Regions from separate parts of the Kitasatospora sp. NPDC101176 genome, predicted to be linked through region 2. Evidence: riboswitches for the same ligand, from Rfam matches in the RefSeq annotation. Region 2 holds a riboswitch; the other holds the start of a gene.
The links. A riboswitch is a leader RNA that binds a small molecule or an ion and turns the genes downstream of it on or off. The one in region 2 is predicted to bind guanidine.

Region 1 (3,391 bases), on a different contig from region 2:
CCCATCCCGATCCCGCCGACGCCCCAGGCGACCGCCGCCACCCAGGCCGGCACCGCCGGGACCAGCACCAGCGCCGCGCCCGCGATCGCCACCGCGGTCAGCACGAACCCGCCCCGGATCATCGCCTCGCGGTAGCGCTCCGCCCCCGGCCGCCCCTGCAGCCACGAGCCCAGCGCCCAGGAGAGCCCGCCGCTGGTCAGCGTGAGCCCGGCCAGCGTCGGGGACAGCCCGCGCTGGGTGACCATCATCAGCGGGATGAACGCCTCGGCCGCGAAGAACGCCCCCGCGGCCACGCCGCGCAGCAGGATCACCGTCGGCAGGCCGCGCCCGGCCCGCAGCGTCCCGGTGGGCAGCAGGCCCAGCACGGCGGGCAGCAGCAGCGCCGCACCGGCCGCCGCCGGGAGCAGCCCGAGCGGGTCGAGCCGCTGGCCGGCGTACTGCAGCAGGCCCGCCCCCACCGCCGCCATCGCGGCCAGTACGGTGCGCCGGCGGTCGAAGTCCGCGCCCTTCGCCACCGGGTGCTCCCGCTCGGAGCGGGCCAGCGCCGGGCCCATCACGGCCAGCGGCAGCAGGATCAGCACGGGCACCGCCAGGAACACCCAGCGCCAGCCCAGGTGCTGGGTGACCGCTCCGGAGACCACCGGGCCGACGATCGAGGGCAGCACCCAGGCCGAGGAGAAGGCCGCGAACACGGACGGCCGCAGCCGCTCCGGGTAGGCCCTGCCGACCACCACGTACAGGGCGACGATCACCAGGCCGCCGCCCAGCCCCTGGACCGCCCGCCCGGCCACGAACAGCCACATCCCCGGCGCCGCGCCGGCCACCACCAGGCCGGCGCCGAACACCGCGATGCCGGTGAACAGCGGCTGCAGCGGGCCGCGCCGGTCGCACCACTGGCCCGAGACGACCAGGGCGAACAGCGTGGTGGTGAAGTAGCCGGAGAAGGCGAAGGCGTAGAGCCCGAGGCCGTCGAGCTGGCGGGCCGCCACCGGCATCGCGGTGTTGACGGCCGTCGCCTCGAAGGCGAGCAGCAGGACCACCGAGACGATCCCCAGCGTCAGCGCCCGGTAGCGGCCGCTGAGGACCCCGCCGCCGGGGTCGTCGTCGAGGGGTACGGGCGCGGGGTCGACCGAGGTGGGGGAGGCAGTGGTCATACGTAACATCGTAAGGGCCGTCCGCCTGGGTGACCCCTGACTCCGGTCGCTGACCGGATCCGCCGCAGGACCTAGGACCCGTCGCCCGGCACGGCCCGGGACCACCGCGTCAGTGCAGCGCCTTGAGGCCCACCACGCCGGAGACGATCAGCAGCAGGCAGCCGATCCGGGCCGCGGTCACCGCGTCCCCCAGGACGGCCATGCCGTAGAGCGCGGTGCCGACCGCGCCGATGCCGACCCACACCGCGTACCCGGTGCCGATCGGGATGGTGCGCATCGCGTACGCCAGCCCGCCCATGCTCAGCAGCAGGGCGACGCCGAAGACGAGGCTGGGGACGAGCCGGGAGAAGCCCTTGGACGATTCCAGGGCGACCGCCCACACGGTCTCCAGGACACCCGAGACGATCAGAACGAGCCAAGCCATGACGGCCGTACCTCCGCAGTCCACAGCGGCCGGATTGCCGCTGAACTGCGCCGTCTTGTCGTCACCGGGTACGACGCGCTCGTCCGGGGTGGCCGGAGCCCGACCACCTGTCTCCGACCGTAGCACGGGCCGCCGCCGGAGTTGCCATGCAGAATTTACATTCGGCCGTTGACGGTCCGTCGCGGAATCCGCCACCATGAATTCACTGGCCGTGTGCCCGAGTGGCTTAGGGAACCGTCTGCAAAGCGGTACACGCGGGTTCGATTCCCGCCATGGCCTCGAAAAGGAATTGCCGGTCGGCTTTCGCGCCGACCGGCAATTCCCGTTTCCGGGAATTCCCGGTCAGCCCGCGATCGCGTCCTCGGGGCGGATCGGCAGCCGGCCGACCGGCAGGCCGGTGGCGGCGCGGACGGCCGCCGCGACGGCCGCCGGGGCCACCACCGCGGGCACCGCGCTGACCGCCTTCGCGCCGAAGGTCGCCACCACGTCCCGCTCCTCCAGCAGGGCGGCGATCCGCACCTCCGGGGTGTCCAGGGCGGTGGGCAGCCGGTAGCCGGTGAGCGAGGGGTTCTGCAGCACCCCGCCCTCGGTGCGCAGGTCCTCCAGCAGCGCCAGGCCGACGCCCTGTGCCACCCCGGCCTCGATCCGGTCCTCGATCTGCCGCGGGTTCAGCGCCCGGCCGACGTCCTGCGCGACCGTCATCTCGACCACCCGGACGGCGCCCAGCTCGATGTCCACGTCCACCACCGCGCGCATCGCGCAGAAGGCGATGGAGACGAAGGCGTCGCCCTGCCCGTTCTCGTCCAGCGGCTCGGTCGGGTGCGGGCGGCACTGCGCGGTGGCCCACAGCTCCTTGCCCTCCAGCGCCTCGGCGACCGGCATGCCGAGCACCCCGTCGTACGAGGTGATCTTGCCGTCGGCGATCTGCAGCAGCTCCGCGGACATCCCGAAGTTGGCGGCGATCGGCTGTAGCAGCTGGTGGCGGACCATCAGCGCGGCGCGCTCCACAGCGCCGCCGGAGACCCAGGTGTGCCGGCCCCGGGCGGACGGCCCGGCGATCGACTGGTCGCTGTCGGCCGGCGCGATGTAGACCTCGCTGACGCCCAGCACGCTCTGCACGATCTGCCGCGCCAGGGTGGCGAAGCCCTGCCCGGAGTCGACGGCCGCGCAGATCACCGTGGCGTGGTCACCGCTGACCCGCACCGTGGCGGTGGAGACCTCGTCCTCGCCCTCGGCCCCGAGCATGTGCACCATGCCGACCGCGTAGCCGATCCCGCGCCGCACCGCGGCCGGGTCGCCGGCGCCGCCGGGCCCGCCCGGCAGCAGCCACTCGGCGTCCGGGTCGTCCACCGGCAGGGCCGGCAGCGGCTCGGCCGCGACGGCCTCCAGCAGCGCGCCCACCGGCGCGGGGCAGGTGACGGCCTGCCCGGTGGGCATCGGGTCCCCGGTGGACATCGCGTTGCGGCGGCGGATCTCCACCGGGTCCACGCCGATCCGGGCGGCCAGCTGGTCCAGCTGCGACTCGTGGGCGAAGCAGGCCTGCAGCGCGCCCTCGCCGCGCATCCGCCCGGCCGGCGGGTTGTTGGTGCGCACCGCCCAGGCGTCCACGAAGACGTTCGGGCAGACGTACGGGCCGACCGAGAAGGCCGTGGCGGCCGCCAGCGCCTCGGCGGAGACGTCCGCGTACGCGCCGCCGTCCAGCAGGATCTGCGCCTCGACCTTGACCAGCCGGCCCTCGGCGTCGGCGTGGTGGCGGTAGCGCAGCAGCGCGGGGTGGCGCGAGGTGTGGGTGTGGAAGGACTCCTCGCGGGTG
Region 2 (3,391 bases):
CGGCGTGCTCGCCCTCCTGCACACCGTCACCGACAAGGACCGCCACGCCGGCGACCTCGCCCCGCACCTGATGGACCGTACGACCGACGGCCGTTGGACCATCACCTACCGGCTGCGCTCGGACCACCGCGCCTCCTACCAGCTCCACCCGTACCGCGGCGCCGCCCCCGGCACCGCCCGGGCCGACTGGCTGCACGTCCTCGACCACGCCCGGCCGGACCCGCTCGACGAGCAGCCCCGGCTGCCCGCCCGCGACGGGCGCCATCCCTCCTCCGTGCTCAGCCTCCCCGACGCCCCCGCCCAGCCGTACGTCCGGCGCCGCGACGGCGTGCCGCGCGGCCGCACCGTCGCCGCCGAGCACGCCGGCCGGCGGGTCGACGTCCACCTGCCCGCGGGGCACGAGGCCGGCCCGCACCCGGTGGCGGTGCTGCTCGACGGGGAGATGTGGGGCGAGGTGCTGTCCGTCGGCGACACCCTCGACAACCTCACGGCCGACGGGGCGATCCCGCCCACCGTCGCGCTGCTCGTCCACACCATGGGCCCCGGCCGGCCCGGGGACCTCAGCTGCAACCCGGAGTTCGTCGACCTCCTCGCCGACCGGCTGCTGCCCTGGGCCGCCGAGCGGTTCGGCGCCACCACCGACCCGGCCGCCACCGTCATCGCCGGCCAGAGCGCGGGCGGACTCACCGCCGCGTTCGCCGCCCACCGCCGCCCGGACCGGTTCGGCAACGCGCTCTCCCAATCCGGCTCCTTCTGGTGGCCGGACGGCACCGACTTCGACGAGGGGAGCGAGTGGCTCACCCGCCGCTTCGCCGCCGACGAGCGGCGCCCGGCCCGCTTCTACCTGGAGGTCGGCCTCCAGGAGTGGATGCTGCTCACCCAGAACCGGCACCTGCGCGACGTCCTCGTGGCGCGCGGGTACGACCTCGAGTACCGGGAGTTCAACGGCGGCCACGACTACGCCTGCTGGCGCGGCGGCCTGGCCGACGGGCTGGCGCACCTGCTCGGCGGCCCGACCGGCTGAGGGCCCGGCGGGAGGCGCCCCCTCGCGGTACCGGGCCCTCACGACACCGGGCTCACGACACCGTCCTCCCACGACTCCGGCCCCTCGACACCGTCCGCCCACGACACCGGCCCCTCACCGCACCGGCCCCCGCGGGGCCGGACCGCCGCCGCGGGCGCGTGCTAGCGTCCCCATGGCGGCGCGTCGGCGCCGGCCCCGGACGAGATGTGCGCCGTACCCGGCCCGCCAAGACGACGCACGCTGGGAGGCGTCATGGCTGCCGGTACCCCGGTCGCCCGTCCGCTGGACGTGCGGTGGATCCACGGGTCCCCGTCGGCGAAGCACGACACGGACCCGGAGATCCAGGTCTACGAGTACGACGAGCACACCGTCATCCTGCGGCAGAACATGGCGGTCAACTACGAGGCGCCGTTCCTGTTCCTGCTCTTCGGGGACGACCGGGCGGTGCTCATCGACACCGGGGCGACCCCGGAACCCGCGTTCTTCCCGCTGCGTACGGTCGTCGACGGGCTGATCGACGCATGGCTCGCCCGCAACCCCCGCGACGGCTACCGGCTGCTCGTGCTGCACACCCACCCGCACGGCGACCACGTCGCCGGCGACGGACAGTTCACCGGGCGTCCCCTCACCACCGTGGTCGCGGCGGACCCGGCCACCGCCTGGGCCCACTTCGGCTTCGACCGCGACCCGGAGGCGGTGGCCCTCGTCGACCTCGGCGGCCGGGTCCTGGAGTGCCTGGCCACCCCGGGACACCACCCGGCGGCCGTCACCTTCCACGACCCGCACACCGGCTTCCTGCTCACCGGGGACACGGTCTACCCCGGCCGGCTCTACATCGACGACTGGCCGGCCTTCACCAGGACCATCGACCGGCTGATCGCCTTCGCCGAACGGCGACCGGTGACGCACGTGCTCGGCTGCCACATCGAGATGACCCGCACCCCCGGCGTCGACTACCCGATCCGCTACACCCACCAGCCCGACGAGCCGCCGCTCGAACTGACCGTCGACCACCTGCACCGGATCCGCGCCGCCCTCACCGAACTCGGCGGCCGCCCCACCCGCCACGCGCTCGCCGACCTGATCCTCTGGCCCAGCGACTGAACCCGCCCCGCGGGCGGGCGGGCAGACGGGGGCGGCGCCGGTCAGCGCCGCCCCCGGGCCCCGGTCAGTCCTCCGGGGGCGGCGGGGCCGGCGGCTCCACCGGGAGGCGCTGCGCGACGAGGACGCCGACCGCGACCAGGCCGGCGGTGCCCAGCAGGGCGACCCGGTAGGGGCCCGCCGAGCCGGCGTCGTCACCGAGGGCCCCGATCACGGCGGCCGCGGCGGCGATCCCCAGAGCTCCGCCCAGCGTGCGGACGATGGTGAACAGGCCCATCGCCCGGCCCATCGCGGGCGGCGGGACGTCGGCGAAGCCGGCGATCTGGACGGTGAGCACGGCGGTGCCGAGGACCAGCCCGACCGCGAACATCAGCGCCCGCACCGCCCACGGGTTCTCGGCGAAGCCCAGGGCGGCCAGCACCAGCGCGGCCAGCAGCAGGGCGGGCCGGGCGAGGCGGCGCGGACCGAACCGGGGCAGCAGGCGGTCGACGACCTGGGAGGCGGCCATCAGGCCGAGCGCCTCCGGGAAGACGCTCAGGCCGGCGTCCAGCGCCGAGGCCCCGAGCGCCGCCTGGTAGAGCAGTGGGAGCGCGAACAGGGCGCCCATCAGGCCGGCCGAGGTGAGCAGGGCGAGCCGGGTGGCGGCGCCGTAGGCCCGGTCGGCGAGCAGCCGCACGTCCACCAGCGGTTCCTCGGCGCGGAGTTGGTGGCGCACCGCCGCGCCGAGCAGCAGCAGTCCCGCCAGTCCGCCGAACGCCACGCCCGGCGAGGACCAGCCGTGCGCAGGGCCGAAGCCGAGCGCGTAACTGAGCAGCCCGAGGCCGGGGGTGGCGAGCAGGAATCCGGTGGTGTCGAAGCGGCCGGCGGGCGGCTCGGCCTCGGCCCGCAGGCCGGCCAGGCCGGTCACCAGCGCCGCGACCCCGATCGGCACGTTGACCAGGAACAGCCAGTGCCAGGAGAGGTGTTCGGTGAGGAAGCCGCCGAGCGGCGGCCCGAGGGCGGGCATCAGGGCCGTGGGCACGATCAGCACGCGGCCGAGGCCGGCCCGCTCGTGCGGGGCGAACGCCCGGAACAGCAGGGTCATCCCGACCGGTGTGAGCAGCCCGCCGGCCACGCCCTGGACGGCCCGCGCGGCGGCGAGCGCGCCGAGGCCGGGAGCGGCGGCGCAGAGTGCGGAGGCGAGGGTGAAGGCGGCCAGCGAGCCGAGGAAGACCCGCTTGACGCCGTACCGGTCGCCGAGCCAGCCGGCGACCGGCAGGCCGACGG

Region 1: another riboswitch for guanidine. It lies ahead of ACIRS1_RS18230 (SMR family transporter); the one in region 2 lies ahead of ACIRS1_RS01925 (MBL fold metallo-hydrolase).

Annotation. Positions count from the first base shown of each region.
Region 1 is NZ_JBIWPA010000011.1:174,100-177,490, forward strand. It holds gene ACIRS1_RS18225 (MFS transporter) at 1-1,154, opposite strand, end outside; gene ACIRS1_RS18230 (SMR family transporter) at 1,264-1,578, opposite strand; guanidine-III (ykkC-III) riboswitch at 1,623-1,688, opposite strand; tRNA gene ACIRS1_RS18235 (tRNA-Cys) at 1,786-1,857, shown strand; gene ACIRS1_RS18240 (xanthine dehydrogenase family protein molybdopterin-binding subunit) at 1,921-3,391, opposite strand, start outside.
Region 2 is NZ_JBIWPA010000001.1:467,483-470,873, forward strand. It holds gene fes (enterochelin esterase) at 1-1,024, shown strand, start outside; guanidine-III (ykkC-III) riboswitch at 1,197-1,264, shown strand; gene ACIRS1_RS01925 (MBL fold metallo-hydrolase) at 1,277-2,128, shown strand; gene ACIRS1_RS01930 (DHA2 family efflux MFS transporter permease subunit) at 2,193-3,391, opposite strand, start outside.